2 linked regions of the Ciceribacter thiooxidans genome follow. The main gene of each other region encodes a partner of the protein of the gene in region 2 in a complex. Links are inferred from orthologs where the notes say so. Each region holds a gene or a part of one and is shown on either strand. Other genes may lie near its edges.

What was found.
Region 1: the proteins of pnp (region 2) and H4I97_RS09535 are in contact, whole or in part, in a cryo-EM structure (PDB 9QH0), measured with the Escherichia coli proteins. The link is inferred for Ciceribacter thiooxidans from one-to-one orthologs.

The regions. Positions count from the first base shown.
Region 1 is NZ_CP059896.1:1,976,340-1,991,675, reverse strand. The notes cover bases 7,402-10,731. They hold H4I97_RS09535 (Rne/Rng family ribonuclease), read right to left. Parts: upstream 10,425-10,731; coding sequence 7,602-10,424; downstream 7,402-7,601. Other genes in these bases: H4I97_RS09540 (GNAT family N-acetyltransferase), read left to right, coding at 7,402-7,511. In the rest of the region: H4I97_RS09585 (GNAT family N-acetyltransferase), read left to right, coding at 1-152; H4I97_RS09580 (NADH:ubiquinone oxidoreductase subunit NDUFA12), read left to right, coding at 258-656; aat (leucyl/phenylalanyl-tRNA--protein transferase), read right to left, coding at 1,690-2,307; accC (acetyl-CoA carboxylase biotin carboxylase subunit), read right to left, coding at 2,317-3,666; accB (acetyl-CoA carboxylase biotin carboxyl carrier protein), read right to left, coding at 3,672-4,145; aroQ (type II 3-dehydroquinate dehydratase), read right to left, coding at 4,167-4,604; H4I97_RS09550 (DsbA family protein), read right to left, coding at 4,735-5,496; H4I97_RS09545 (pyridoxal phosphate-dependent aminotransferase), read left to right, coding at 5,697-6,854; more of H4I97_RS09540, read left to right, coding at 6,951-7,401; H4I97_RS09530 (N-acetylmuramoyl-L-alanine amidase), read left to right, coding at 11,086-12,282; H4I97_RS09525 (penicillin-binding protein 1A), read left to right, coding at 12,555-15,014. UniProt on the Escherichia coli protein: Endoribonuclease that plays a central role in RNA processing and decay. Required for the maturation of 5S and 16S rRNAs and the majority of tRNAs. Also involved in the degradation of most mRNAs.
Region 2 is NZ_CP059896.1:3,413,722-3,428,711, forward strand. The notes cover bases 1,746-4,729. They hold pnp (polyribonucleotide nucleotidyltransferase), read left to right. Parts: upstream 1,746-2,157; coding sequence 2,158-4,302; downstream 4,303-4,729. Other genes in these bases: rpsO (30S ribosomal protein S15), read left to right, coding at 1,746-1,778; H4I97_RS16955 (class I SAM-dependent methyltransferase), read left to right, coding at 4,378-4,729. Outside these bases: 30S ribosome-binding factor RbfA, read left to right, coding at 10-420; tRNA pseudouridine(55) synthase TruB, read left to right, coding at 427-1,356; more of rpsO, read left to right, coding at 1,509-1,745; more of H4I97_RS16955, read left to right, coding at 4,730-5,394; enoyl-ACP reductase FabI, read right to left, coding at 5,487-6,293; fabB (beta-ketoacyl-ACP synthase I), read right to left, coding at 6,298-7,521; 3-hydroxyacyl-[acyl-carrier-protein] dehydratase FabA, read right to left, coding at 7,564-8,079; iron response transcriptional regulator IrrA, read left to right, coding at 8,382-8,801; H4I97_RS16980 (trimeric intracellular cation channel family protein), read right to left, coding at 8,820-9,458; H4I97_RS16985 (hypothetical protein), read left to right, coding at 9,556-10,029; H4I97_RS16990 (YdcF family protein), read right to left, coding at 10,043-10,828; H4I97_RS16995 (hypothetical protein), read left to right, coding at 10,960-11,154; H4I97_RS17005 (TIGR02300 family protein), read right to left, coding at 11,537-11,926; cmk ((d)CMP kinase), read left to right, coding at 12,274-12,933; rpsA (30S ribosomal protein S1), read left to right, coding at 13,077-14,783; H4I97_RS17020 (hypothetical protein), read right to left, coding at 14,868-14,990. UniProt on the Escherichia coli protein: Involved in mRNA degradation. Catalyzes the phosphorolysis of single-stranded polyribonucleotides processively in the 3'- to 5'-direction. Also involved, along with RNase II, in tRNA processing.

The sequences.
Region 1 (15,336 bases), 1.4 Mb from region 2 along the record:
CAATGATCCGCTTCTGTCTTGACGAGGCGAGGCGGCAGGGGCTGCGTCAGGTGCAACTCACCTCCAATGCGAAGCGCACGGATGCCCACCGCTTCTACGGACGGCTCGGTTTCGAGGCCAGTCACATCGGCTTCAAGTTCAAGCTGAAATGACGGTTGACGGCCCGCGAAACACTGGACAATCGGCCCCCAAGGCGGCATAAGCGGGGAACTGTTGAACCCGAGCGCCGTTCGGGCGTCGGAGCCGAAGGACGAGACATGAAGCAGCTTCTGTTGCAACTTTTCACCTGGTGGAACGGCCAGACAATGGGCACGCGCTTCTTCACCTGGCGCAATGGCAAGCGCGTCGGCGAAGACGAGTTCGGCAATGTCTATTACGAAGGCGGCATGACCTCCTTTGGTCTCCCGCGCCGCTGGGTCATCTACAACGGTTATGCCGAGGCTTCGAAGATTTCGGCGGACTGGCACGGCTGGATGCATCACCGCACGGACGTTCCTCCGACCAAGGAGGATTACAAGGCGCGCGAGTGGCAGAAGCCCCACCGGCCGAACTACACCGGTTCCTCGCTCGCCTATCGTCCGCAGGGTTCGATTGCCGTTCCGGGCGAGCGTCCGCGCGTAACCGGCGACTACGACGCCTGGACGCCCGGCAACTGACACCGGTTTTGGCCACAATTGACGTTTAGCCGCTTTGCTGGACGTTGCCTTCTCCCGGGGAGGAGCATCGTCGGCAGAACGGCTGGAGACTGGAGATATGAAGCTTTTCGGAAACGGCATCGGGCTTGGCGCGGCCTCTCTCCTTGCGCTGACGACCGCCGTTTCCCTGCTTTCGGCCGCGAGTGCGGCGAGAGCGGAGCGTATCGCCAACCCGGTCGCGCAGTTCGCCGGCATCGACAAGATCACCGGGCGCATCACCTCCTTTGATGTCTACGTCAACGAGACCGTGCAGTTCGGCGCGCTGCAGGTGACGCCGAAGGTCTGCTATTCCCGCGACGAGGCAGAAGCCCAGAAGATCGACGCCTTCATCGAAGTCGATGAGATCACCCTCGACCGCAAGATCCGCCGCATCTTTTCCGGCTGGATGTTCGCCGACAGCCCGGCGCTGAATGCCGTCGAGCACGCGATCTACGACGTGTGGCTGACGGGCTGCAAGCAGTCGTCGGACGTTCCGGCGCCGGAAGGAGTCGTCGCCGCTCATCCCGCTCCCGTGCCGGTCTCGGAGGCAGAGAAGGCCACCGAGGCGCAGAAGCGGGCCGCAAGTTCGGAAAGCCAGACGCCGGCATCGGTAAGCGAGCAGTCGCAGCCGGTGGGCGAGGGTGCCATGGCGCCTGCAGAGAACCCACCCGACCCGCAGAACAGCGGCGTGCTGCAGCCGCCGCAGCAGCAGCAGGACGCGGTTCCGCCGCTCGGTGCCCCGCAGGAAATTCCCGACAACGTTCCCGGCGATTCCCTGCCGCCGCTTGGTGATTCTCAACAGATGCAGGATATCGCCCCGGGCGATGCCTTGCCGCCCCTCGACGAACCTCAGCCGGTGCCGGACAATGCACCGGGCGACCTGCTGCCGCCGCTCGACATCCCGCAGGGGGGCGAGGAGATGCCGCAGGGGCAGCCGCTGCCGCAGGTTCCCGGAGCGAAGCCGGGTAGTGTCGGGCTGTTCTGACGTTCTGGCGTAAACGTCGAATTCGTTCCGTCAGGCGAAGGGGAGGTCCGGTCCCGCCACGGCCTTTTCCAACAGACGCGCATACTGGTCCTTCGGCACGTCGATCGCGCCGAAGGTCTTCAGGTGCTCCGTCGTGAACTGCGTGTCGAGCAGCGTGAAGCCACGCTCCCTCAGGCGTTCGACGAGGTGGACAAGACAGATTTTCGAGGCATTGGTGCGCCGGGCAAACATGCTCTCGCCGAAGAAAGCAGAGCCGAGCGAGACGCCGTACAGCCCACCGACGAGTTCGTCTCCGTCCCAGGCTTCGACGCTATGGGCATGGCCCATCCGGTGAAGCGCGCGGTAGAGATCCTTGATTGTCTGGTTGATCCAGGTACTCGGCCGGTCTTCGGCTGCTTCTGCGCATTTGTCGAGGACAAGGTCGAAGGCGGTATCATAACGGATGTCGAAGGGCTTGTGGCGCATTGCCTTGGCAAGACTCTTCGAGACGTGAAGCGCATCAAGCGGGATGATGCCCCGAAGTTCGGGCTCGACCCAGAAGATTTCCGGGTCGTCCGCCGATTCCGCCATCGGAAAGAGGCCGATGGAATAGGCACGCAGCAGGATCTCCGGAGTGATCGAGTAATCTCTGCTGCGCGGCCCTGCCATCGGCGTTCTTCAGGCTGAAGTTCTGGCCAGATAATCCTCCAGCCAGTGGATGTCGTAGTCGCCGTTCGCGATGTCCTGATTGGCGATCAGGTCCTGGAACAGCGGCAGGGTTGTCTTGATGCCGTCGATGACGAATTCATCGAGCACGCGGCGCAGACGCATCATGCATTCGACGCGTGTGCGCCCGTGCACAATCAGCTTGCCGATCAGGCTGTCGTAGTAGGGCGGGATCTTATAGCCTTGGTACGCGCCCGAATCCACGCGCACGCCGAGACCGCCCGGAGCATGGAAATGCGTGATCGTGCCGGGGGAGGGCACGAAGGTGCGCGGGTCCTCGGCGTTGATGCGGCATTCGATGGCGTGGCCGGAGAAGGTCACCTCGTCCTGCGTGACCGAGAGACCGGCGCCGGAAGCGATGCGGATCTGTTCGTGCACGAGGTCGATGCCGGTGATCGCTTCGGTGATCGGATGCTCCACCTGCAGACGGGTGTTCATTTCGATGAAGTAGAATTCGCCGTTCTCGTAGAGGAACTCGATCGTGCCGGCGCCGCGGTACTTCATCTTCATCATGGCGTCGGCGCAGATCTGGCCGATCTTCATGCGCTGTTCGACGTTGAGCGCCGGAGAGTTGGCCTCTTCCCAGACCTTCTGGTGGCGCCGCTGCAGCGAGCAGTCGCGCTCGCCGAGGTGGATGGCGTTGCCTTCACCGTCGCCGAGGACCTGGATCTCGATGTGCCGCGGCTTGCCGAGGTACTTTTCCATGTAGACGGCCGGATTGCCGAAAGCGGCTGCCGCTTCGGTCCGGGCGGTGTTGAAGGCTTCCTCGAGGTCTTCCTCGGTCTTGGCCACCTTCATGCCGCGGCCACCGCCGCCTGCCGTCGCCTTGATGAGAACCGGAAAGCCGATGCGGTGCGCGGTGGCCATCAGGTTGTCTTCCGTCACCTCGCCGTCGGAACCCGGAACGACGGGAATGCCGAGATCCATCGCCGTCAGCTTGGCGGTGATCTTGTCGCCCATCAGGCGGATGTGCTCTGCCGTCGGCCCGATGAAGGTGATGCCGTGCGCATCGAGGATATCGGCGAACTTGGCGTTTTCCGAAAGGAAACCGTAGCCCGGATGGACGGCGTCGGCGCCGGTAATCTCGCAGGCAGCGACGATCTGGTGGATGTTGAGGTAGCTTTCGCGCGACGGCGGCGGGCCGATGCAGACGCTCTCGTCGGCGAGCCGGACATGCATCGCGTCGGCATCCGCCGTCGAGTGAACGGCCACCGTGGCGATGCCGAGCTCCTTGCAGGCGCGCAGGACGCGAAGGGCGATTTCGCCGCGATTGGCAATCAGGATCTTCGAAATACCGCTCATGGGCCTCACTCGATGATCAGCATGGGCTCGCCGTACTCGACGGGCCGGGCGTCCTCGATCAGAATTTCCACGACCTTGCCGGAACGCGGGGCCGGGATCTGGTTCATCGTCTTCATCGCTTCGATGATGAGAACCGTCTGACCTTCCTTGACGATCGAACCGACCTCGACAAAGGGACGAGCGCCCGGGGCGGGGGAGAGATAGGCGGTGCCGACCATCGGGGCGGTGACCGCATTCGAGAGATTGCGTGCCGGCTCGGCAGCGGCTGCCGGAGCAGCGGCGGCAACCGGGGCAGGGGCGGCCGCGGGAAACTGGTAGGCCGGGGCCTGCTGCATGGCGACCATCTGCGGACCGGAGCGCGAGACGCGGATTCTCAGGTCGTCCTGTTCGACTTCGATCTCGGTCAGATCGGTCTCGTTGAGGATGTTCGCGAGGTCACGGATCAGCGCCTGATCGATTCCCGATTTCTTTTCAGCCATGGGTGAGGTCCTATATTCTTGTTATTGCGTGATGTTTTTCAGCGCATGCAGCGCCAGGATGTAGCTGTGGGGGCCGAAGCCGCAGATCATGCCCTTGGCGGCCGGTGCGATCATCGACTTGTGGCGGAATTCTTCCCGCGCGTGGATATTGGATATGTGCACTTCGACGACCGGAACGGAAATCGCGCGGATCGCGTCGTGCATGGCAATGGAGGTGTGTCCGTAGGCGCCGGGATTGATCGCAACGCCGACCGCGACGTCATTGGCCTCATGCAGCCAGTCGACGAGCTTGCCCTCGTGATTGCTCTGGCGGAAGTCGACATGGAAGCCGAGCGCGTCACCCGCTTCCTTGCAGTCGGCCTCGATATCGACGAGGGTCTTGCCGCCATAGATTCCGGGCTCGCGCTTGCCGAGCATATTCAGATTGGGGCCGTTCAGCACAAAGATCGTTTTGCTCATGAGGGGTCCGTCTCTCTTCAAGCGCCTCCTATAGACTGAGAGGCCCGCAAGGGAAAGCCCCCTGCGGGCCAGACGCCTGAGTTCCCCCGACTTTGCGGGGGAGAGAGGGGTTGAGACGCTTCTCCGGCACTCAGCAGGCGGTGCGGCCGCAGCTGCGGACGTTCGCGACCTTCTCTTCGATCGCCTTCGAGCCGATGGCCCCGAATACGGCTTCATTGCCGACGATGTAGGAGGGGGTGCCGGTGATGCCGAGGCTGGTGGCGAGCTGATAGGCCTCGTGGACGGATTCGTCGTTCGGGCTCTCGGCCATCTTCTTGCGGATATCGGCCTCTTCGACACCGAGCGAGGCGGCGACTTCGAGCGCGCGCGCCTCATTGGCGCGGCCCTCGCCGCCGAGCAGCGCGCGGTGGAACTCGCCGTATTTTTCCGGCGCGATCTTCCGGAAGGCGTCCGAGACCTTGTGCGCGGCTTCTGAATCCGGCCCGAGGATCGGGAATTCCTTCAGCACGAAGCGAACGTTCTTGTCGCCGGCGATGATGCTGTCCATGTCGGAAAGGGCGCGCTTGCAGTAGCCACAATTGTAGTCGAAGAACTCGACGATCGTGATGTCGCCCTGCGGATTGCCGAGAGAGAGATCGTACTTCGAGGCAAAGAGCGCTTCCTTGTTGGTTTCGACCGCGGCCGAGGCCTGCTGCTGACGTGCCTCCTGCTGCTTCTTTTCGAGCGCGTCTTGCACGTCGAGCATGATCTCGGGGTTCGCGATCAGGTATTCCTTGATGAACTCGCCGAATTCTTTCTTCTGCTGGTCGTCGAGCGCATTCACCGTTGTCGGCAGTGCTGCGGGCAGGAGAGCGAGAGCCGCAACGGCGAGATGTTTGAACGTCAGGGGCATGTCATTCCTCGTAAGGGTCGCCGGCAGGTAGCCGACAGCCGGCTGGCTCCGCCGGAACCGATTGGATTCGGGATCAATGTAGTGTCTGGAACGCGGAATGGAAGGTCGAAAAATGGCCCCTCCGCGCCAATCTCGCCATTGTGAACACAGCAATAATACGGCAAATGTCAGGCGCCCCAGCAGAAGCGAGAGAATTGACAGTGGTCACCATTTCCAAACGCAGTGCCGTCGAACCGTTTCACGCCATGGATGTGCTGGCCGAAGCCACTCGGCGCCGGCAGGCGGGGCAGCCGGTCATTTCCATGGCGGTCGGCCAGCCCGGACACCCGGCCCCACAGGCGGCGCTTGCGGCGGCGCGGGCCGCGCTCGAACATGGCCGGATCGGCTACACGGACGCGCTCGGCACCGGAGAATTGCGCCAGGCGCTCGCCGACTACTACCAGCAGCGACACGGGGTTACCGTCGACGCCGAACGGGTCATCGTCACGACGGGCTCGTCGGCGGCCTTCAATCTCGCCTTTCTCGGCCTCTTCGATGCGGGCGACGCCGTGGCGATCGCCAGACCCGGATACCCGGCCTATCGCAATATCCTCAAGGCGCTCGGGTTGACGGTCGTCGAGGTGCCGGTCAACGCCGCAACGCACTTCACCCTGACACCCGAGAGCCTCGAAGAGGCGCAGCGCGAAGCCGGGCTCCGGCTGAAGGGCGTTCTGCTCGCCAGCCCCGCCAATCCGACCGGAACGGTGACGGGCAAGGCGCAGCTTGCAGAGCTCGCGCGCTATTGCGAGGGCGAGGGGATCAACCTGATCTCCGACGAGATCTACCACGGCCTGACCTTCTCCGGCGACGAGGCGAGCGCGCTGGAGATCGGCGACCGCTCGGTGATCATCAACTCCTTCTCGAAATACTACTGCATGACCGGTTGGCGCATCGGCTGGATGGTGGTTCCGCCGGAGCTCGTGCGCCCGCTCGAATGCCTGGCGCAAAGCCTCTACATCTCCGCCCCGGAACTCTCCCAGATCGCGGCGGTGGCGGCGCTCACGGCCGGTGAGGAACTGGAGCACTACAAGGCGAGTTGCCGTGCCAATCGCGATTATCTCATGGAGCGGTTGCCGAGGCTCGGGCTTCCGTTGCTGTCGCCGATGGACGGAGCGTTCTACGCTTATGTCGACGTCAGCCGTCACACCAACGACAGCATGACCTTCGCCCGAGAAATGCTCTCGGCGATCGACGTCGCGGCGACGCCCGGCCTGGACTTCGATCCGGTGGAGGGGCATCGCGCCATGCGCTTTTCCTATGCCGGAACGATGGCGGAAATGGTCGAGGCGCTCGACCGCATCGAGCGCTGGCTGAAATAGCGCCCGGCGACAAGTTCGCCTTTGATCTCTTGCCGTCATAGGCCAAGTCAGGCTCTAACGTCTGGATTGGATCTGTCGACAAGGCGGGAGGTGCTGATGACTATTTCGTGGGTGAGACAGCCGTCGTTCGAGGCTCCGGAACTGCTGACGGAGCGCACGCGACTGCGCGGGCACCGTGTTTCCGACCTCGACGCGCTGGCGCGCATGTGGGCCGATGAGAACGTTGTCCGCTACATCAGCGCGAAACCCTCGACGAGGCAGGAAAGCTGGGCGCGACTGCTGCGCTATGTGGGGCACTGGCGTCTTCTCGGCTTCGGCTATTGGGCGATCGAGGACCGTCACACGGGCGAATATCTGGGTGAACTGGGCTTTGCTGATTTCAAGCGCGCGATGACTCCTTCGCTCGACCGCATTCCGGAGGCGGGCTGGCTTCTTGCGCCTGAGGCTCAGGGGCAGGGAATCGCGACTGAAGCAATGACGGCGGTTCTCCGATGGGCGGACGCCAATTTCATTGGCGACAGAATTGCCGCCATCTTCGATCCCGCACACGGGCGCTCCATCCGCCTCGCCGCGCGGTGCGGCTTCGTCGTGCAAGGGGAGGCGACGGTCGCCGGTAACAGGGCTCTTCTGATGTCGCGCCGCAGACCGCTTCCCTGACGCCTGCCTGGGACTGGCGCCAGGGGAAGCACGAATGCAAAACGGCCGCCCGAGGGGCGGCCATCGCGTGTTCAGATGTCGGAGGCGGTCTCAGAAGAAGCCGCGCTTCTGCCACCAGCCACCCTTCTTGGGTTTGTCACCTTCGGCTTCCGGCGTGGTCGATTTTACCGACGTGACGACCGGCTCGGACGTGGTGACATTCGACTGGCGATTGGCACGGGCGGGCTTTGCCGGTTCCGCGGCCTCTTCCATCACGGTTTCCTCGGCGACCGGTTCCTCGGCGAGCGTCGCGCTCTTCTCGGCAACCTCGGGTTCGACCGGCGGCGCCTCTTCGGCGATGATCGGTTCCTCAACCGGCGAAACGGCGACCTTTGCCTTGCGGGTACGGCGCGGCTTGCGGGCTACCGGTTCTTCCGCCGATTCGATGGCCGCCATAGCGGATGGCTCTTCGGCCACCGTTTCTTCGGCGATCGCCTCGATCACTTCGGCTGCGGTTTCCGCACCTTCCGCCTCGTCTTCCGCGGTGTCGGTCTCGTCACCTTCAGCCGCGGCGTCCGCTGCACCTTCTTCGCCCGGACGGCTGCGTCGTCCGCCGCGCTTGCCACGACGGCGGCGCTTGCGCTTCTGGCCTTCTTCGGACGTCTCGTCGGCTCCGGCAGAGGCGGCTACGCTGCCTTCCTCTTCGCCTTCATCCTCGTCTTCATCCTCATCGGCGCCATTGTCCGCGGATGCAGAGGAGGCCTCGCCGTTACCGTTTCCGTTGCGACCACGCCGGCGCCGACGACGCTTGCGCTTGCGTCCTTGCTGCTCGTCGCCGGAGCTTGCTTGCGGCGCGGCTGAGGTTTCAACGGTTTCGTCTTCATCCTCTTCTTCCGGCTCGATGTAGATCTCTTCCTCCTCTTCGGGCTCGGAGATTACCGGCATCAGGCTTTCGATCTTGACCGGGTTCAGGACCGGCTCGCCGCGGTCGATGGCGAAGTGCTGCGATCCGACGGTGTCGTCGGAGTCGATCACGATCGACACGCCGAAACGGCGTTCGTAGTCGACGATCGTCCCGCGCTTGTGATTCAGCAGGTAGAGCGCCGTTTCCGGCGTCGTGCGCACGGTGATGTCGTGCGTCGTGCTCTTCAGCAGGAACTCTTCGATGCCACGCAGGACGTGCAGCGCAACAGAGGACTGCGAGCGGATGAGGCCCGTGCCGCCGCAATGCGGGCAGAGCTGCGTCGTTGATTCGAGAACCGAGGCGCGGATGCGCTGGCGCGACATTTCCAGAAGGCCGAAATGCGAGATCCGGCCGACCTGGATGCGGGCACGGTCGTTCTTCAGGCAATCCTTCAGCTTCTTCTCGACGGCGCGGTTGTTGCGCTTTTCTTCCATGTCGATGAAGTCGATGACGATCAGGCCGGCGAGGTCGCGCAGGCGAAGCTGGCGTGCGACTTCCTCCGCCGCTTCGAGGTTCGTCTGCAGCGCGGTGTCTTCGATCGAGTGTTCGCGCGTCGAGCGGCCGGAGTTGACGTCGATCGCCACCAGCGCTTCGGTCTGGTTGATGATGATGTAGCCGCCGGATTTCAGCGTTACCTGCGGCTGCAGCATGCGGTCGAGTTGGGCCTCGATGCCGGAACGCGAGAAGATCGGGTGGATGTCGCGATAAGGCTGGACCACCTTGGCGTGGCTCGGCATCAGCATCTTCATGAAGTCTTTCGCTTCACGATAGCCATCTTCGCCGGCAACGACGATCTCGCTGATATCCTTGTTGTAGAGGTCACGGATCGAGCGCTTGATGAGCGAGCCTTCCTCGTAGACGAGGCACGGCGCCGTCGAATTCAGCGTCAGCGTCCGGACGTTCTCCCAAAGGCGCATCAGGTATTCGAAGTCGCGCTTGATCTCGACCTTGGTGCGGTTTGCACCGGCGGTACGCAGGATGACGCCCATGCCCTGCGGCACTTCGAGGCCGCGGGCGATTTCCTTCAGCCGCTTGCGGTCGGCCGGATTGGTGATCTTGCGGGAGATGCCGCCGCCGCGCGCCGTGTTCGGCATCAGCACCGAATAGCGGCCTGCAAGCGAAAGATAGGTGGTGAGAGCCGCGCCCTTGTTGCCGCGCTCTTCCTTGGCGACCTGCACCAGCAGGATCTGCCGGCGCTTGATGACTTCCTGGATGCGGTACTGCTTGCGCGGCTTGCGAACGACGCGGTCCGGAACCTCTTCCATCGCGTCCTCGGCGCCGACGGATTCGATTTCTTCCTTTTCTTCGACATGATCGTCGTCGTCATCGTCGAAATCGTCATCGCGGCCCCGGCGACCGCCGGCCTCTTCGGAGATTTCGTCCATGTCGACCATGGCGGCCATGGTCTTCCCGCCTTCGTCGCCGCCGTCTTCGTCCGTCGCCTGCGTTCCGGCTTCGTCCGCCTGCTCGGCAGCCGCGTCTGCGGCCTTCTTGCTGCGCGGCTTGCGGGCGCGCCGCGCCTTCGGCTTGGCGGCCGGCTCCTCGGCGGCTTCGACCGGGGCATCCTCGGTCGGCGCGGGTTCGGCAACGGGTTCGCTATCTTCAGCCGGGGAGGCGGCTTCTGCCGCCTGTGCCGCGACGGGCGCTTCGTTTTCCGCGTCGCCGTCGTCGGCGTGGCGGTGCTCCTCGGCCTCGGCGCTCAGCAGCGCCTGGCGGTCTGCAAGCGGGATCTGGTAGTAATCGGGATGGATTTCGGCGAAGGCCAGGAAACCGTGGCGATTGCCGCCGTAATCGACAAAGGCAGCCTGCAACGAGGGCTCGACCCGCGTCACCTTTGCCAGATAGATATTGCCCCTGATCTGTTTCTTATGCTGGGACTCGAAATCGAATTCTTCTATCCGGTTACCACGAACGACGACAACGCGCGTCTCTTCCTCGTGAGACGCGTCGATAAGCATTTTGTCTGCCATGTAAGCTGTGCTCCTCGGCGCCTTCTCGGCAAGATCGAGTCGCACGCTGCTTGAACGGGCGAGAGATATCTTGGGGATGCGCCGGATATAGATGTCTTCGTCCGGTGGGGTGAGCGAGCAGCAACTGAACAGCTTCCGGGGCGCCGGGCGCTCCAAATCCGCTGATGTTTCTGACTACCTGCTGCAACGACATCAAAGACCGAACAAAAACGACAATGCCATAGGCCCTTGGGCCCGATGAATGCTCGCAAAGAGCGCTTGGTGGTTGCCCACCAGTAGATGAAACCGGCCGAGTGCCGGCTTGTGATCCAGTTTCAGGACAAAGCTGCAGATACGGTGGATGAATGTCCGGCAAGCTGGCGCCAAACCTGATTGTGGTTGGCAGCCGCGGCGATGATTCTATCCCGTGGGCATCTCTATCCCTCGGTTGCGTTGTATGTTTTCTCCACCGCAATAGCAAGGGAAAACCCATTTGTGCCATAATACCCATGGATTAGTGGTGTTTAGCGCGCCGGTGTGATTCTCCCGTGCGGGCGGGCCGCGGCGGGCTCGGTGATATCGTTGAAAGGGGCAAGTGTTGCATCAGTCTGGAATCGGTCGGCCGTGGTCGCGCCGTAGTGCGTGGTTGCTCGGCTTCCTGATGGTGGCGCTGCTGTCGCTGATGATACCGGAAAGGGCGCCGGCCGCCGACGAAGATCGGGAGCCGCCGGTGCTCGCCTATGCCGCGAGAATTGCCGGCGACCGCGCGCGGACGCGAATCGTGCTCGATCTCGATCGCAAGCCCGTCTTTGAAGTCCGCTACCTGGAAAAGCCAGATCGCATCGTCGTCGATCTGCCCGCCACGGCGTTTGCTTTCCCCGTGGAGGACTTGAAGGCGCGCGGGCTTTTCAAAGACGTCCGTTACGGTGCGGTCGGCGCCCGGTCCGCACGAATCGTGCTGACGACCGAACGTCCTGCGCAGCTCGCACTTGCTGAAGTCCAGGCCGACGAGGCCGGCAAGGGTTTTCGCCTGGTGCTGGATGCCGAAATGGTGAAGAGGGGAGTCTTCGACGACCTCGTCAAGCGCCAGGCCTGGAGCGGCGGAAGGGTAGTTGTCGACGTGCCGGCCTCCGATGCGGCGGCACGCGGAGATCGGCCCGGAACGTCGAGCCCGGTGCCCGGCAACACCTTCGTGATAGCCATCGACGCCGGTCACGGCGGTATCGACAATGGCGCGATCGCCAGCGAAACCAAGACGCCGGAGAAGGACATCACGCTCGCCTTCGCCAAGGCGTTGCAGCGACGCCTTGCGAGGGAGCCGGGAATCTTTGCCTTTCTGACTCGCGAGGGCGACGAGTTCCTGTCGCTGTCGGAGCGGGTGACGATCGCGCGCCAGCACCATGCGAACCTCTTCGTCTCGCTTCACGCCGACAAACTGCGACAGGACAACATCCGCGGCGCAACCGTCTACACGATCTCCGACAAGGCCTCCGACAAGATGGCGGCCGAGCTGGCCGAGCGGGAAAACCTCGCCGACGCCATCGGCGGTGTCGATCTCGCCGCCGAGCCGGCCGAGGTCACCGACATCCTCCTCGATTTCACCCGGCGCGAAACCCAGGCGTTTTCCGTGGCGATGGCGGAGCAAGTCGTGTCTTCCTTCGACGGGCAGGTCGCGCTGATCAACAATCCGCACCGCTTCGCCGGTTTCCGTGTCCTGCAGGCCCACGACGTCCCGTCGATCCTGCTCGAGCTCGGGTTTCTGTCGAACAAGGACGATGAGAAGGTACTGCTCGACGAAAGCTGGCGCGAGAAGATCGCCGAACTGCTGACCGCCGCGATCAGGCGCTACCGCGAGCCGGTGCTTGCGAACGGTGGGTGATGCGAGCGTTCGCGACAGGCGATGCGCGACACCATCGAGGCGGAGGTGGATTTTGCCGCCAGCCTTATGGAACGAATGCGGACAAGCGATGACCGGCCCTATTTTCCTCACAATCGCGCCTTTACTCCGGAGAGGCATCGAGGAGCGTAGCCGCAACGTCGCCTGGCCGTCCCCGAAGTCTTGCCAATAGGCGCTTGACGTGCAAAACGCGACGACATGTGCGATGTTTGCCATTGCGCGCCGAACCGAAAGCGAACGCCGGTAGCTCGATTATGATCAGACTGATTGGATACTTCTTCGGACTTGCCTCCGTGCTTGCGCTCGCCGTCGCGGTGGTGGTCGCGATCTATCTGACCAACCTCACGAGGGATTTGCCGGATTTCGCCGTCCTGTCGAGCTACGAACCTCCGGTCGCTACCCGCATCCACGCCGATGACGGCTCGCTGATGGCGGAATATGCGCGCGAGCGCCGGCTGTTCCTGCCGATCCAAGCAGTCCCGGACCGCGTGAAGGCCGCTTTTCTGTCGGCCGAAGACAAGAATTTCTACAATCACCCCGGCGTCGACATCTATGGTCTCGGCCGCGCGATTCTCGTCAACCTGCAGAATTTCGGGTCCGGCCGGCGTCCGGTCGGTGCTTCGACCATCACCCAGCAGGTCGCCAAGAACTTCCTGCTGACGTCGGACCAGACGATCGACCGCAAGGTGAAGGAAGCGATCCTGTCCTTCCGCATCGAACAGGCCTATTCGAAGGACAAGATTCTCGAACTCTACCTCAACGAGATATTCTTCGGCATGAACGCCTACGGTATCGCCGGTGCCGCGCTCACCTATTTCGACAAGTCGGTGACTGAACTCACCATCGCCGAGGCCGCCTATCTCGCGTCGCTCCCGAAGGGACCCTCCAACTATCATCCGTTCCGCCACCCCAACGCCGCGCTCGAGCGCCGCAACTGGGTCATCGATCGCATGGTGGAGAACGGCTTCGTTTCGAAGGAGGACGGCGCGGAGGCGAAGAAGCAGCCGCTCGGCGTCACCCTGCGCCGCACCGGTGCCCACCTCTTCGCCTCGGACTACTTCGCCGAAGAGGTCCGTCGCCAGATCATCGAACGCTACGGCGACAAGTCACTCTATGAAGGCGGGCTGTCGGTCCGCACGTCCCTCGATCCAAAGATGCAGATCGCCGCGCGCAAGGCCCTGCAAAAGGGCCTGATCACCTATGACGAGCGCCGCGGCTATCGGGGGCCGGTGAGCCAGATCGACGTTTCCGGTGACTGGGGCACGCCGCTCGCAAAAGTGGCCGGCCTGAGCGACGTTCCGGAATGGAAGCTGGCCGTCGTCCTCGCCGTCTCCAGCGACCGCGTCGATATCGGCCTGCAGCCGGCGACCGAGGCAGGCGGCAAGGTGGCGGCCGAGCGCGGGACGGGCAAGATCCTGGCCGAGGACATGGACTGGGCCTATCGCTCCGCCAGCGGTGACCGCAAGACTGCGAAGTCTCCCGAAGGCGTGCTGAAACCCGGTGATGTCGTCTTCGTCGAACCGCTCGGAGGAGAAGGGCAGAAGGATCGCTACCGCCTGCGCCAGCCGCCGAAGGTTCAAGGTGGCCTCGTCGCAATGGACCCGCATACCGGCCGTGTCCTCGCGATGGTCGGCGGCTTCTCCTATGCACAGTCCGAATTCAACCGCGCCACCCAGGCGATGCGCCAGCCCGGCTCGTCCTTCAAGCCGTTCGTCTATGCAGCGGCGCTCGATAACGGCTATACCCCCGCTTCGGTCATCATGGACGCGCCGATCGAGATCGTGCAGGGCGGCCAGGTCTGGCGCCCCCAGAACTATGGCGGTGGTTCGGCCGGTCCTTCGACGCTCAGGCTCGGCATCGAGAAGTCGCGTAACCAGATGACGGTGCGCCTTGCCAACGACATGGGCATGAATATCGTCGCGGAATACGCTGAACGCTTCGGCATCTATGACAAGATGAACCCGGTTCTGGCGATGTCCCTCGGCTCGGGAGAAACGACGGTGCTGCGGCTGGTCTCGGCCTATGCCGTGCTCGCCAACGGCGGCAAGCAGATCAAGCCGACGCTCATCGACCGCATCCAGGACCGCTACGGCAAGACGATCTTCCGCCACGAAGAACGGGTCTGCGAAGGCTGCAATGCCGACGGCTGGAACAATCAGGAAGAGCCGGCGGTCGTCGACAATCGCGAACAGGTGCTCGATCCGATGACCGCCTACCAGATCACCTCGATCATGGAAGGGGTGATTACGCGCGGCACGGCAGCCGGCAAGGTCAAGCTCGACCGCCCCGTCGCCGGCAAGACCGGTACCACCAATGACGAGAAGGATGCGTGGTTCGTCGGCTACACCCCCGATCTCGTTGCGGGTCTCTATGTTGGCTACGACAATCCGGCGCCGCTCGGCCGTGGTGCGACCGGTGGCTCGCTGTCCGCCCCGATCTTCAACGATTTCATGCAGGCGGCCGTCGCCGGAACGCCGCCGGGCAAGTTCCACATTCCGGAAGGCATGAGCCTGATCGCGATCAACCGCAAGACCGGTATGGCGGCGGTGCAGGGCGAGCCGGATACCATCATTGAGGCCTTCAAGCCCGGCACCGGTCCGGCCGACAGTTTCTCGGTCATAGGCATGGAAAACTACATGGCTCCGGAGGAAATCCTGCGCACGTCGCCGCAGGCGAACGAGGCCGTAACCTCCGGCTCGGGCGGTCTCTTCTAAGATGCTGGACGCGTGCTTGCCGCCCCTTTACAGGAGCGGCGACCGCCACTATGCACGGGGCTCCTTTTCAGCGAGGTGAAATAGCAAGCACATGCGTACGGAAATCGAGAACGTCGTCGACGAAATCAAGCAGGCCATAAGCCTGCTGAGGAGGCATCTTTGACTGGGACCAGGCGATAAGACGACTGGACTGGTTGAACAACAAGGCAGAGGACCCAAACCTCTGGAACGATGCCTCCGAAGCACAAAAGCTTATGCGCGAGCGCCAGCAGCTCGATGACAGCATCAGCGGCGTGAAGGCGCTGGAGCGGCAGCTCACCGA
Region 2 (14,990 bases):
AGTACGATAATGACCAGACCAACCTCTTCCGCTCCATCTCAGCGCATGCTGCGCGTCGGTGAACAGGTACGCGCAGCGATCACGCAAGTGCTGCAGCGCGGCGAAGTCCGCGATCCGCTGATTGAAAAGACGGTGATCTCCATTTCCGAGGTCCGCATGTCGCCGGACCTGAAAATTGCCACGGCCTATGTGACACCGCTTGGCGTCCCGGACCACGATGCAGTCATCGATGCGCTGAACCGCAATGCGAAGTACATCCGCGGTCGTCTCGGCCCGCAATTGCGGCAGATGAAATACATGCCGGAAGTCCGCTTCCGGGACGATACCAGTTTCGACAACTACCAGAAGATCGATGCGCTGCTGCGCTCGCCCGAGGTCAGCCGCGACCTCGACGCCGACCGAGACGACGAACAAGAATAGAGACGCATGTCCAAACCACGCAAGCCAAAGGGCCGCCCCGTTTCGGGCTGGCTGATCCTCGACAAGCCCGCCGATTTCGGTTCAACGGAAGCGGTTTCCAAGATCAAGTGGTTGTTCAACGCCCAGAAGGCCGGCCACGCCGGCACGCTCGATCCGCTCGCCTCGGGCATGCTTCCGATCGCGCTCGGCGACGCGACAAAGACCGTCCCTTATGTCATGGACGGCCGGAAGATCTATGAATTCACCGTTACCTGGGGCGAAGAACGCTCCACCGACGATCTCGAAGGCGAGGCGACCCAAACATCGCCGGATCGGCCGACGGAGGAGGAGATACGGGCGCTGCTGCCACGGTATACCGGCGTTATTTCACAGGTGCCCCCGCAATTCTCGGCGATCAAGATCGCCGGCGAACGCGCCTATGACCTCGCCCGTGACGGAGAGACCGTCGACATTCCCTCGCGTGAGGTCGAGGTTCATCGCCTGACACTGCTCCGGTCCGAGAAGGACCATGCGCATTTCGAGGTGGAGTGCGGCAAGGGCACCTATGTCCGGTCCTTGGCCCGCGATTTCGGCCGCGACCTCGGTTGCTTTGGCCATATCTCGCTCCTTCGACGCACCTATGTCGCCCCGTTTTCCGAGGAGACCATGGTGCCTCTGGCGGACCTCGTCGCGCTGGAAAAGATCGAGGACCGCGACGAGCGGCTGGCGGCGCTGGACGAATTTTTGATCGATACCGGCGAAGCGCTCGCCGCCTTGCCGCAGATCAGGGTGAGCGACGATCAGGCGCATCGCCTTCGCATGGGCAATCCGATCATCCTGCGTGGTCGCGATGCGCCCGTTGCGGAACCGGAAGCCGTTGCGCTCGTCGCCGGAAAGCTTGTCGCGATCGGCGAGATTGCCGGTGGAGAGTTCCATCCGCGGCGGGTTTTCAGCTGAGACGGCGCTTTGCAATCAGCGCTTCCAATTTTGACCTGAATGGTTTATAGGCAGCGCCAGCATGGCGGTCCGTCCACCTGCTTTTCGTGGCCAATGCTGGACGACATCTCGGCATTTGGCGTCTTCTCTCCTGACATTGAAAGGATACTGCGATGTCGATTACTGCAGAGCGCAAGGCTGCCCTCATCAAGGAATACGCAACCGTCGAAGGCGACACCGGTTCTCCGGAAGTCCAGGTTGCGATCCTGACCGAGCGGATCAACAACCTGACGGAGCACTTCAAGGGCCACAAGAAGGATAACCATTCCCGCCGTGGCCTCTTGACGATGGTGTCGAGCCGCCGCTCGCTTCTTGACTACCTCAAGAAGAAGGACGAAGGCCGCTACACGAAGCTCATCACGAGCCTGGGCATTCGCCGCTAACGTGTTCCGGCGGACCTCCTTCCGGAGGTCCGCCGGCTTTCTATCGGGACATCTGTCCTGAAGGCTCTGCCGGAGCGAAAGCTCCCGGGCCGCAACATAGGGCGAGCCGGATGGGCCGGCGTCGCCAGAACCAACCGATGACCTGTCATGGGGCAGGATTGCCGGGTGCTTTTGCCAGGACGATCTGGCACGCGCAATGAGGCCTTGGCTTCGAGAGCGCGCGGGGCGTGATGGCGCGGAACCTCGTACCGCAGACGCCATGCTCCATCTGAAAAGCTTCCTGCTGTCTTGCCCGTGATACGTCAGCATTCCGCGCCGCGACGGCCTGTTTCGCAAGACGGAACATGAGCGCTGCGTCCCCGCGGAGAAGGAAAAGACAATGTTTGACATTCACAGCGTAGAAATCGAGTGGGCAGGCCGCCCGCTGAAGCTGGAAACCGGCAAGATCGCCCGTCAGGCCGACGGTGCCGTTCTCGCCACCTACGGCGAGACCGTCGTTCTCGCCACCGTCGTTTCGGCCAAGGCGCCGAAGGCGGGCCAGGACTTCTTCCCGCTCACCGTTAACTACCAGGAAAAAACCTACGCCGCCGGCAAGATCCCGGGTGGCTACTTCAAGCGCGAAGGTCGTCCGTCGGAAAATGAAACGCTGGTTTCGCGCCTGATCGACCGTCCGATCCGCCCGCTGTTCCCGGAAGGCTACAAGAACGACACCCAGGTCGTCGTCACAGTCATCCAGCACGACCTTGAAAACAATCCGGACATCCTGTCGATGGTTGCCACCTCGGCGGCCCTGACGCTCTCCGGCGTCCCCTTCATGGGTCCGGTCGGCGGCGCCCGCGTCGGTTACATCAACGGCGAATACGTGCTGAACCCGCACCTCGACGAGATGGATGAATCGAGCCTCGACCTCGTCGTCGCCGGGACCTCGGACGCCGTTCTCATGGTCGAATCCGAAGCCAAGGAATTGCCGGAAGACGTCATGCTCGGCGCGGTCATGTTCGGTCACCGCGGCTTCCAGCCGGTCATCGATGCGATCATCAAGCTCGCCGAAGTTGCCGCAAAGGAGCCGCGCGAATTCGAACCGGAAGATCATTCCGCTCTCGAGACCGAAATGCTTTCGATCGCCGAAGCTGAACTGCGTGACGCCTACAAGATCACGCAGAAGGCCGAGCGCTACGCCGCTGTCGACGCCGTCAAGGCCAAGGTGAAGGCACACTTCTTCCCCGAAGGTGAAGAGCCGAAGTATTCGAACGAAGTCATCGGCGCCGTCTTCAAGCACCTGCAGGCGAAGATCGTTCGCTGGAACATCCTCGACACCAAGAGCCGCATCGACGGCCGTGATCTGGAAACGGTTCGCGCCATCGTATCGGAAGTCGGCATCCTGCCGCGCACGCATGGTTCGGCGCTCTTCACGCGCGGCGAGACTCAGGCGATCGTCGTTGCCACGCTCGGCACCGGCGAAGACGAGCAGTATGTCGACTCGCTGACCGGCATGTACAAGGAACGCTTCCTGCTGCACTACAACTTCCCGCCCTACTCTGTCGGTGAAACGGGCCGCATGGGCTCCCCGGGTCGTCGCGAAATCGGTCACGGCAAGCTCGCATGGCGCGCCATTCGTCCGATGCTGCCGACCGCCGAACAGTTCCCCTACACGCTGCGCGTGGTTTCCGAGATCACAGAATCGAACGGTTCCTCCTCGATGGCGACCGTCTGCGGCACTTCGCTCGCTCTCATGGACGCCGGTGTTCCGCTGGCGAAGCCCGTTGCCGGTATCGCCATGGGCCTGATCCTGGAAGGCGAGCGCTTTGCCGTTCTCTCCGACATTCTCGGTGACGAAGACCACCTCGGCGACATGGACTTCAAGGTTGCCGGCACGACCGACGGCATCACCTCGCTGCAGATGGACATCAAGATCGCCGGCATCACCGAAGAGATCATGAAGGTCGCACTCGGTCAGGCACAGGGTGGTCGCAAGCACATCCTCGGCGAGATGGCCAAGGCCATCACCGAGAGCCGCGGCCAGCTCGGCGAATTCGCACCGCGCATCGAGGTGATGAACATCCCGGTCGACAAGATCCGCGAAGTCATCGGTTCGGGTGGCAAGGTTATCCGCGAAATCGTCGAAAAGACCGGCGCCAAGATCAACATCGAAGACGACGGCACCGTCAAGATCGCCTCGTCCTCCGGCAAGGAGATCGAGGCCGCCCGCAAGTGGATCCACTCCATCGTGGCAGAGCCGGAAGTCGGTGCGGTCTATGAAGGCACGGTCGTCAAGACCGCGGACTTCGGCGCATTCGTCAACTTCTTCGGCGCACGTGACGGTCTCGTCCATATTTCGCAGCTCGCTTCCGAGCGCGTCGCAAAGACCACGGACGTCGTCAAGGAAGGCGACAAGGTCTGGGTCAAGCTCATGGGCTTCGACGAACGCGGCAAGGTCCGCCTGTCGATGAAGGCCGTTGACCAGGCGACCGGCAAGGAAATCGTTGCCGAGAAGAAGAAGGACGAAGGCGAGGCTGCTGAATAAGCACGCTTTGTTCCCAAACCGAGGCGCGGGAGAAATTCCGCGCCTTTTTTGTTCGTCGAGAGAGAAGACCGAGCCATGAGCCGCGATACCCTGAAGACACTGTTCCACCCGTTCGCTTCCAATGTGTTGGCGATGCCGCAGGCGGGAGAGCGCTTTCTCTTCCTCGGGGCCGAAGCCGGCATCGCCACACCGAAAGGCTTCGAGGCAACGCTCGTCGCCGTGCAGGGGTTGCGTCCCGCCTTTCTGCAGCTGGAGGCCGCCGGCGCCGCGCCGCTGCCGCTGCCCGAGGGAGATGGCTATGACGGAACTCTGGTTCTTTGCGGCAAGCATCGCGGTGAGAACGAGAACCGTGTTGCCGAGGCCTTGAAGCGCACAAAGACCGGCGGTCTCGTGGTTGTGGCGGGCGGCAAGGAAGACGGGATTCAACCGCTGCGCAAACGTCTTGATGCTCTCGGCCTCGCCGTGGAGCACATGCCAAAATATCACGGTGTCGCGCTGTGGTTCGAAGTGCCTGAAGGTCGCTCAGCGGCGGTCAGCGCGCTCGAAGCTGCCCAGGTGACCGTCGACGACCGTTTTCAAACCGTCGCCGGCATGTTTTCCCACGATCGCATCGATGCCGGTTCTGAACTGCTCGCCGGACGCCTGCCGGAAAACTTCGACGGCAACGCCGCCGATCTGGGCGCCGGTTGGGGCTATCTCTCCGTCATGCTCGCAGAACGCTCACCACGGGTGAACCGTATCGACCTCTTCGAGGCCGATTACCAGGCACTCGAATGCGCAAAGGCCAACATGGCCGCGAACTGTCCAGGCGTCACTGCACGCTTCTTCTGGCAGGATCTCGCGCGTGAACCGATCAAGGAGAAATACGACCTGGTCATCATGAACCCGCCCTTCCACGAGGGGCACGCCGCAGAACCATCGCTCGGCAAGGCGTTGATCACCGCCGCCAGTCAGGCGCTGCGTGGCGGCGGGATGCTGATGCTCGTCGCCAACCGCGGTCTTCCCTACGAGACGACGCTCGGCGAGAACTTCCGCGAACATGGAGAGACCTGTCGCAACGCTCGCTTCAAGGTCCTGTGGGCCAAGAAATAGAGAGTGCCTCTCTCTGAGTTGCCTAGAAATGACAAGAGCCCGGCGCTGATGATCAGCGCCGGGCTTTCTTATGCTCTAACTCTACGGAAAGTTTACTCCGTATCGGCCTTGTTCAGAAACTCGACCGTTGGCATCGACGTGATATTATAGCCGGAGTCGACGTAATGAATCTCTCCGGTCACGCCACGCGACAAATCGGACAGGAGGTAGAGCGCGGAACCGCCGACGTCCTCGATCGTCACCGTCCGACGAAGCGGCGAGTTCTTCTGCTGCCACGAAAGCATGGCTCGCGCATCGGCGATCCCGGCACCGGCAAGTGTCCGGATAGGGCCGGCGGAGATGGCGTTGACGCGGATACCGCGCGAACCATAATCTCCGGCGAGATAGCGCACGGACGCCTCCAGCGCCGCCTTGGCGACGCCCATGACGTTGTAGTTCGGCATGATGCGAACCGAACCACCATAGGTCAGCGTCAGCATCGATCCGCCGTCCGACATGATCTCGGCAGCGCGCTTGGCAATCTCCGTGAACGAGAAGCAGGAAATGACCATGGTGCGGACGAAGTTTTCACGCGAGGTGTCCGCGTAAAGCCCTTTCAGCTCGTTCTTGTCGGAGAAGCCGATCGCGTGAACGACGAAATCCAGCTTTCCCCAGCGTTCCTTCAGGGCGGCTATGACTGCGTCTACGGAAGTGAGATCTTCCACATCGCAAGGCAAAAGGAAATCCGAACCAAGTTCGGCAGCAAGCGGCTTCACCCGTTTGCCCAGTGCTTCGCCCTGATAGGTAAAAGCGAGTTCCGCACCGGCACCGGCAAGCGCCTTGGCGATACCCCAGGCGATAGAGTGGTTGTTCGCGACACCCATGATAAGGCCGCGTTTTCCCTGCATAGAGGCAATCATTCCGTTATCCATTGTAACGCTGGAACACGAGCGTGGCGTTGGTGCCACCGAAGCCGAAGGAGTTCGACAGAACTGTGTCGATCTTGGCGTTGTCGATCCGCTTGCGGACGATCGGGACGCCGTCGAATTCCGGGTCCAGCTCGCTGATGTGCGCGCTCTCGCCGATAAAGCGTTCCTGCATCATCAGCAGGCCGTAGATCGACTCCTGGACGCCGGCGGCGCCGAGCGAATGGCCGGTCAGGGATTTGGTTGACTGAACATGAGGGATCTTCGTCCCGAACACTTCACGAATCGCGCCGATTTCCTTCGAGTCACCCACCGGGGTCGACGTGCCGTGGGTGTTGATGTAGTCGACCTCGCCCTTCACCGTCGAGAGTGCCTGCCGCATGCAGCGGATGGCACCTTCACCCGACGGCGCGACCATGTCGTAGCCATCCGAGGTCGCTCCGTAACCGACGATTTCGGCGTAGATCCTGGCGCCACGGGCCTTGGCGTGTTCCAGCTCTTCAAGCACGAGAACACCCGCCCCGCCGGCGATGACGAAACCGTCGCGCGAGGCGTCATAGGCACGCGATGCGCTGGCGGGCGTGTCGTTGAACTTCGAAGACATCGCGCCCATGGCGTCGAAGAGGTCCGACATGGTCCAGTCGAGATCTTCGTGGCCGCCGGCGAACATCACGTCCTGCTTGCCCCACTGGATCATTTCTGCTGCGTTGCCGATGCAATGCGCCGACGTCGAGCAAGCTGACGAGATCGAGTAGTTCACCCCATGAATCTTGAACCAGGTGGCGAGCGTTGCCGAAGCGGTCGAGGACATGGCCTTCGGCACGGCGAAGGGGCCAATGCGCTTCGGGCTGTTGTTCTGGCGGGTGATGTCGGCCGCCTCGACGATCGTGCGGGTGGAGGGACCGCCCGAACCCATGATAATGCCGGTGCGTTCGTTACCGCTGATGTCGGACTCGTCCAAACCCGAGTCGGCGATCGCCTGCTTCATCGCGACGTGGTTCCATGCTCCCCCCTGGGAGAGAAAGCGCATGGCGCGACGGTCGACGAGGTCGGTCGGATCCAGTGTAGGCTTTCCCCAGACCTGGCAACGAAAACCGTACTCGGCAAAGTCGGGAGAGAAGGAGATTCCGGACTTCGCATTGCGCAGGGATTCCGTAACCTCTGCGGCATCGTTCCCGATGGAAGAAACGACACCCAGACCCGTAACAACTACCCTTCTCATCTCAACAGACCTTCTCGTTATCACAATTCAACGTGCCTGAGATCAGGCCGTCTTATCCTTCGACAAACCTACGCGAAGGTCGGTCGCCTGGTAAATGACCTCGCCATCCGCCTTCAGCCAGCCATCGGCGGTCCCCAGCACGAGGCGACCACGCATGACCCGCTTGAAGTCAATACCGTATTCCAGAAGCTTGGTGTGCGGGCGGACCATACCCTTGAACTTCACCTCACCGGTGGAGAGCGCCATGCCGCGGCCTTCCTCGCCCAGCCAGCCGAGGAAAAAGCCGGTCAGCTGCCACATGCCGTCGAGACCGAGGCAGCCGGGCATGATCGGATTGCCCTGGAAGTGGCACGGAAAATACCAGTCGTCCGGATGGACGTCGTATTCCGCGCGAATGTAACCCTTGTCGAACGCACCGCCGGTCTCGGAGATGTCGGTGATGCGGTGAACCATCAGCATCGGCGGCAGGGGGAGTTGCGCGTTGCCGGGGCCGAAAAGCTCGCCACGACCGCAGGACAGGATTTCTTCGTAATTGTAGCTGGATTGTCTCGGTTTCATTCTTCTTCGTCGTCCCCAGGCTTGCGCGAATGTTGGACCCATAGAGCAAGATAGGGACAAAATGAAGTCCCACAATGGCCACGGCCCGCCATCTGGCGGCCCAGGTCTCGCCTCAAGCCGCATATTTCAAAGGTGGCCATACAGGAAGCATCGCGACGCGACCAGAGTCAATTGGAGGAAAATCCAGCATTTCCGGCGTTTTGCCACTGTCCACCTGCACTGAAGTATTGAAAGCCCCACGCTTAGAAGTTATATCGCTAGTCGAGAAGACCAGCATTCGAGTAGAACCGGAGAGCAACTCCATGATGGCAGAACGCCTCAAGGAAACGGAAGCGAGATTGCGTCGCTCTGGGCTTCGCCCCACGCGCCAGCGCATTGCGCTCGCCAGTCTGCTCTTCGCCAAGGGTGATCGCCACCTGACGGTCGAGGAATTGCATGAAGAAGCTCTTGCAGCAGACGTTCCCGTCTCTCTTGCGACCGTTTACAACACCCTGCACCAGTTCACGGAAGCCGGGCTGATCCGCGTGCTCGCTGTCGAGAGCGCGAAGACCTACTTCGACACCAATATTTCCGACCACCACCACTTTTTCGTCGAAGGCGAGAACGAGGTTCTCGACATACCGGTGAGCAATATCGTGATCGACAACCTCCCGGAACCTCCCGAGGGGCTGGAGATCAGTCATGTTGACGTGGTCATTCGGCTGCGGCAAAAAAGCGCGTAGTCCGCAAACCGGCCTCCATCATCTCAACACATCCTCCGGCGACCTGCCCGGCCGCGGCTTGTAGCGTGGAAATGCCCAGCCGAAACGCAGGGCACCGCCGCGAATCGCGAACGCCGAGAGAGCGCCGGCCCCGGACGCCACGAAGACGGGTGCTCCGGCGACCGTCGCACCTGTAAATACGCAGGCGCCGACAAGACCTGCCGTGACGTAGATTTCGGGGCGAAGCAGAACCGAGGGTTCTCCCGCGATGATGTCGCGCAAGATGCCGCCCGCCGCAGCGGTCAGGGTACCGGTGACGACCGCGACGGTCGGCGAGCCGGAGGCGGCGAGACCCTTGGCTGCGCCCATGACGCAGTAAGCCGAAAGGCCGATGGCGTCGAGCCAGATCAGTAAGCGGTAGCGCGATTCGAAAAGGTGTGCGGTGAAGAAGACCAAAGCGCCGATCGACACACATACCAGGATGTATCCCGGATCGATCACCCAGAAGACCGGAAGGCTCCCGAGCACGACATCCCGCAACGTGCCTCCCCCGATGCCCGTTACCGCGGCGAGGAACAGGAACCCGATCACATCGAGTTCCTTGCGTGACGCTGACAGTGCACCGGTTGCAGCGAACACGGCCACGCCCGCGTAGTCAAGAAAACCGAGCAACGTCATCCGGTGCCTTTCTGAGTCTCACCGCGAGTCAGGGCGGCGCAAGCCAAGAGTATCATCATGCCGGTCGACTAACCTCCCACTGGTTCGGACGATCGCCGTGAAACGACTTCTGCTCGCCATCTTGCAAACTGCGCTTCTGCTTGGCGCGCCTTTTGCTGCTACCGCCCAGCAGAGTCTCGTCAGTGACCCCGAGATCTACGAGAAAGACCACTTTCGTTCACAATGCAAGGTCGCAGAATTCGACCAGAACTTCATCCGGCGGCTGGACATCAACAACGACGGCATCATTGATGCTATTTCCGATCATGGCGCGTACACCTGTGATGGTGAACGCGGACCTGCCTGCAACGAGGACGGCTGCCCGCACAATTTCTACGTCCAGGTCAGGGAGGGCGGATACCTGCTGATTGCAACCGCCCAAGTCTACGGTTACGACTTCATAAAGCGGTTCGGCAACATGGTCTTTGTCTTCAGGATGCATCCACGTTTCTGCGAGCGAACCGACAATGCCCCATGCGAGATGACTGTCCGGGTGCGCGGAACGAAGTTCGTAACGATCAGCAGGAAATAGCCACGCGAAGCGTTCACGGCAGCACCGATGCCGTTCGTCCGGACAGATAGTAGGCGAAGAGACCAATCCACTCGCGCATTGCGGTAGCCGTTTGCTGGGCGTTGAGCGTCGGCTGGGTGAAATCGAGCCGCAGGGTGGCGCGTCCGCTCGTTCGATAGTCGGTCGGCCACGGCGTCAGCTCGATGCCCGCCTTGCGAAACAGTGCAAGGGCCCGCGGCATGTGGAAGGCGGAGGTGATGAGCAGACACTGCTGCAACGCAGGGTCGGCCAGCAATTGGTTGCTGTTGGCGACATTTTCGAACGTCGTTCGCGAGGAGGTCTCGCTGACCAAACGACTCTCACTGATGCCGAATCGGGAAAAAAACCGCCTGGCGGCGACAGCGTCACCCTCATACGTACCGCTAAAGGAGCCGTCGCCTCCCGACACCAGGATACGCGACTGCGGAAACTTCAAGGCAAGGCGCAATGCTTCAATAAATCGGTCGGCCGCCTGGTTGAGATCAGTGCCACCCCGAACGGTAGTCACCTCGGTTTCGAAGGCACCGCCCAGAACGACCATGCAGCTGACCTGCGCAGGATCCTGCTCCGGTCGCGGGACATGTGCTTCGAGCCTCTGCAGGGCCACAGTTCCAGCGGAGGTATAGAGGGTGACGAAGAGAATCGTCAGAGCCGTACCGAGAAAAATGAGTGCCACGCGCGGGCGGCGGACCGCGGTGCAGGCAGTGCCGACGAGACCGGCAAGGAAAGCAAGCGACAGTGGCTGGGCGACGATCCAGAAGAGCTTCGAAAACAAAAACATCGATCTGTTACTCGTGTGCTGTTGGCAAAACGCAAATACAGGAAAGGCTCAATAAGCCTCGCTCAAGATAGCAAAGCGAAAATAGCCTGAATAAAGCGATTCAGATATGAAAGCAGCGGTCCGGAGATTCGATGCGCTTCGCAATAGACATTCTCGATGAAGCTGGGAACAATCGAATTTATGTCGGGATCCCGCTCGGCATCGACGAAGGCAAACTCCGCGTCCAACTGAAGGACCGCGAGGCCCGGTTCGACGTGGCACGCATCACAGACTGGTGCCAGATCGACAGAAGTCAAAGCGAAGGCAGAGGAGAGCTCCTCGGCTAGCCGACGAAGAGTCGACTGTTCGCGCGCTTGCCGTTTTCTCGTCCCCCTACTCAACGCCAAAGAGGAATGGCTACGCATTGCTGTCCGGCTTTACGCGAGCGCACTCGACAACCAGCACTCGGCGCCAATCTTCAGTCAACTTATGGAGAAAGGGGAATTTGGTGGAGCTAAGCGGGATCGAACCGCTGACCTCTTGCATGCCATGCAAGCGCTCTCCCAGCTGAGCTATAGCCCCATCGAGGGTCCGGCATTTACCGGTTCCGGGAACCCATCGGGCTTCGCTTCCCGGCAGGTGGCGGCTTATTACTTCCGGATTCGGAAGATGGCAAGCCGAAAAATGATCGGCCCGGAAACTTTTCTCTCCGGGCCGGGAACCCCATGATCAGACGTCGTCGTCGTCGCCGGCTACACCGATGATGCCGGTCACGTCCTCGTCGTCGTCGTCATCGTCTGCTTCGAGGAAGGTATCATCATCGTCGTCATCGCCGAGTTCGACGTCGTCATCGCCGAGATCCGGCAGATCATCGCCCGAACTGGCGTCGTCAGCATCTTCGAGCGAAACCAGCTCGACATCCGTATTTTCGGTATCGACTTCCGCTACTTCCTCCTCCTCGGCCTTCTCCATGATCGAGGCAACCGAGGTTTCTTCGAAGTACGACAACGGCCAGGATTTGCCGGTGTAAGGGGATACGATCGGATCCTTGTTCAGATCGTAGAATTTCTTGCCGGTGTCGGGGCAAGTGCGCTTAGTTCCAAGTTCTGCTTTCGCCACTGTCAAAGCCTCTTGAATTCCTGAAGAATAATGGCATTCGTCGCCAATCCGGCATTCAACCGGTCAAACTGTTAGCCGGTCCCCATAATCGTTGCAGTCTCTCCTGTCAAAGGCAATCTTCGCCGGCAGGTTTCCCGCATTTCCACGCGGCAGGGATGACCGTTCGCGCCAGATATGGTAACGACCCGCCGTTTTGCCAATTCAGCCGCCGTATACGTAGTATGGACCGCGCGGGCGCGACTGCCGAAAGCTGCAAAGGATATCGGGACAGAAGCTGTCTTTCCCGATTTTATTCATCTGACGACGAACCGGAGCGCGAGGACCGAGGCGCTCGAAAGTGAGCCCCCATGACTGCCTCCTTCACCATAGCCATCGACGGTCCGGCTGCCGCCGGCAAAGGAACGTTATCCCGGCTGCTCGCGACACACTACGGCTTCCATCATCTGGACACGGGCCTCACCTATCGCGCAACGGCAAAGGCGCTTCTCGACGCCGGGCTACCGTTGGACGACGAGAGCGTTGCGGAAACAACAGCACGCGGGCTGGACCTTTCCTGCCTCGATCGGGCTACCCTCGCCCGACACGAGATCGGCGAAGCTGCCTCCAAGATCGCAGTCATGCCGCGGGTTCGCCGTGCGCTCGTCGAGGCGCAACGGCGCTTTGCAGCCAAGTTGCCCGGCACCGTGCTCGACGGGCGGGACATCGGCACAGTCGTATGCCCGAACGCACCGGTGAAACTCTACGTTACGGCCTCGCCCGAGGTGCGTGCCAAGCGCCGCTTTGACGAGATCGTAGCCGGCGGAACCTCGGCGATCTTCGACGACGTTTTCGCCGATGTGAAGAAGCGCGACGAGCGCGACATGGGACGCGCCGATAGCCCGCTGCGGCCCGCCGAGGATGCGCACTTGCTTGACACCTCGGAAATGAGTATAGAAGCGGCGTTTCAGGCTGCCAGGGACATCATTGACGACGCCCTGACGCAAGAACACAGATCTGGAAGCCGGTGAGCCGGCCCCATATATGACGGAATTCGCCGACATCGACGTCCCCGCGCCGGATAGCCCCAAGAGGGCGGACGAGATGTATGGCAAGTGCAACGCTAACCCCCGGCGCAGACCCGTGCCCCCATGCGGCACGATTAGGAGATTTCATGTCTGTTTCTACCCCCACGCGGGAGGACTTTGCCGCCCTCCTCGAAGAATCCTTTGCCAAGACCGATCTTGCCGAAGGCTATGTTGCCAAGGGCATCATCACGGCAATCGAGAAGGACGTCGCGATCGTCGACGTCGGTCTGAAGGTTGAAGGTCGCGTTCCGCTCAAGGAATTCGGCGCTCGCGCCAAGGACGGCTCGCTGAAGGTCGGCGACGAAGTTGAAGTCTACGTCGAGCGCATCGAGAACGCTCTCGGTGAAGCCGTTCTTTCGCGCGAAAAGGCTCGTCGCGAAGAAAGCTGGATCAAGCTCGAAGCCAAGTTCGAAGCTGGCGAGCGCGTTGAAGGCGTCATCTTCAACCAGGTCAAGGGTGGCTTCACGGTCGACCTCGACGGCGCCGTTGCCTTCCTGCCGCGTTCGCAGGTCGACATCCGTCCGATCCGCGACGTGACCCCGCTGATGCACAACCCGCAGCCCTTCGAAATCCTCAAGATGGACAAGCGTCGCGGCAACATCGTCGTTTCGCGCCGTACAGTTCTCGAAGAATCGCGTGCCGAGCAGCGTTCTGAAATCGTTCAGAACCTCGAAGAAGGCCAGGTTGTTGACGGCGTCGTCAAGAACATCACCGATTACGGTGCGTTCGTTGACCTCGGCGGCATCGACGGCCTGCTGCACGTCACCGACATGGCCTGGCGCCGCGTCAACCATCCTTCGGAAATCCTGTCCATCGGCCAGTCGGTCAAGGTTCAGATCATCCGCATCAACCAGGAAACCCACCGCATCTCGCTCGGCATGAAGCAGCTCGAAGCGGATCCGTGGGACGGCATTGCCGCCAAGTATCCGGTCGGCAAGAAGATCACCGGCACCGTCACAAACATCACCGACTACGGTGCGTTCGTCGAGCTGGAACCGGGCATCGAAGGCCTCATCCATATCTCCGAAATGTCCTGGACCAAGAAGAACGTTCACCCCGGCAAGATCCTGTCCACGAGCCAGGAAGTCGACGTTGTCGTTCTCGAAGTCGATCCGTCCAAGCGCCGTATCTCGCTCGGCCTCAAGCAGACGCTGGAAAACCCGTGGCAGGCGTTTGCCTACAGCCACCCGGCCGGCACTGAAGTCGAAGGCGAAGTCAAGAACAAGACCGAGTTCGGCCTGTTCATCGGCCTCGAAGGCGACGTCGACGGCATGGTTCACCTGTCGGACCTCGACTGGAACCGTCCGGGCGAACAGGTCATCGAAGAGTACAACAAGGGTGATGTCGTCAAGGCTGTCGTTCTCGACGTCGATGTCGAGAAGGAACGCATCTCGCTCGGCATCAAGCAGCTCGGCCGCGACTCGGTTGGCGAAGCCGCCGCTTCCGGCGACCTGCGCAAGAACGCCGTCGTTTCCTGCGAAGTCATCGGCATCAATGATGGCGGTATCGAAGTGAAGCTCGTCAACCACGAGGACATCACTTCCTTCATCCGTCGTGCCGATCTCTCCCGCGACCGTGACGAACAGCGTCCGGAGCGTTTCTCGGTTGGTCAGGTTGTCGACGCTCGCGTCACCAACTTCTCCAAGAAGGATCGCAAGGTCATGCTGTCGATCAAGGCTCTCGAGATCGCAGAAGAAAAGGAAGCCGTCGCTCAGTTCGGTTCGTCTGACTCCGGCGCTTCGCTCGGCGACATTCTCGGCGCGGCGCTCAAGAACCGCGGCAACGCCGAATAAGCGCTCACTGCGTCACGACAACAATAACCCGTCGGTCGAAAGACCGGCGGGTTTTCTTTTGCCGAATCGCGGAAAGCCGCCCTTTCAGGCCAGCGTCGACATGGTGAGATAATGCGTCAGCACTGTTTCGCCACCGAAGGCTGATATCGGCTCGGCGATTGCGGCGGCGTCGACATTCTTATGGACGTCATCTTCGCCCTCGCCCTC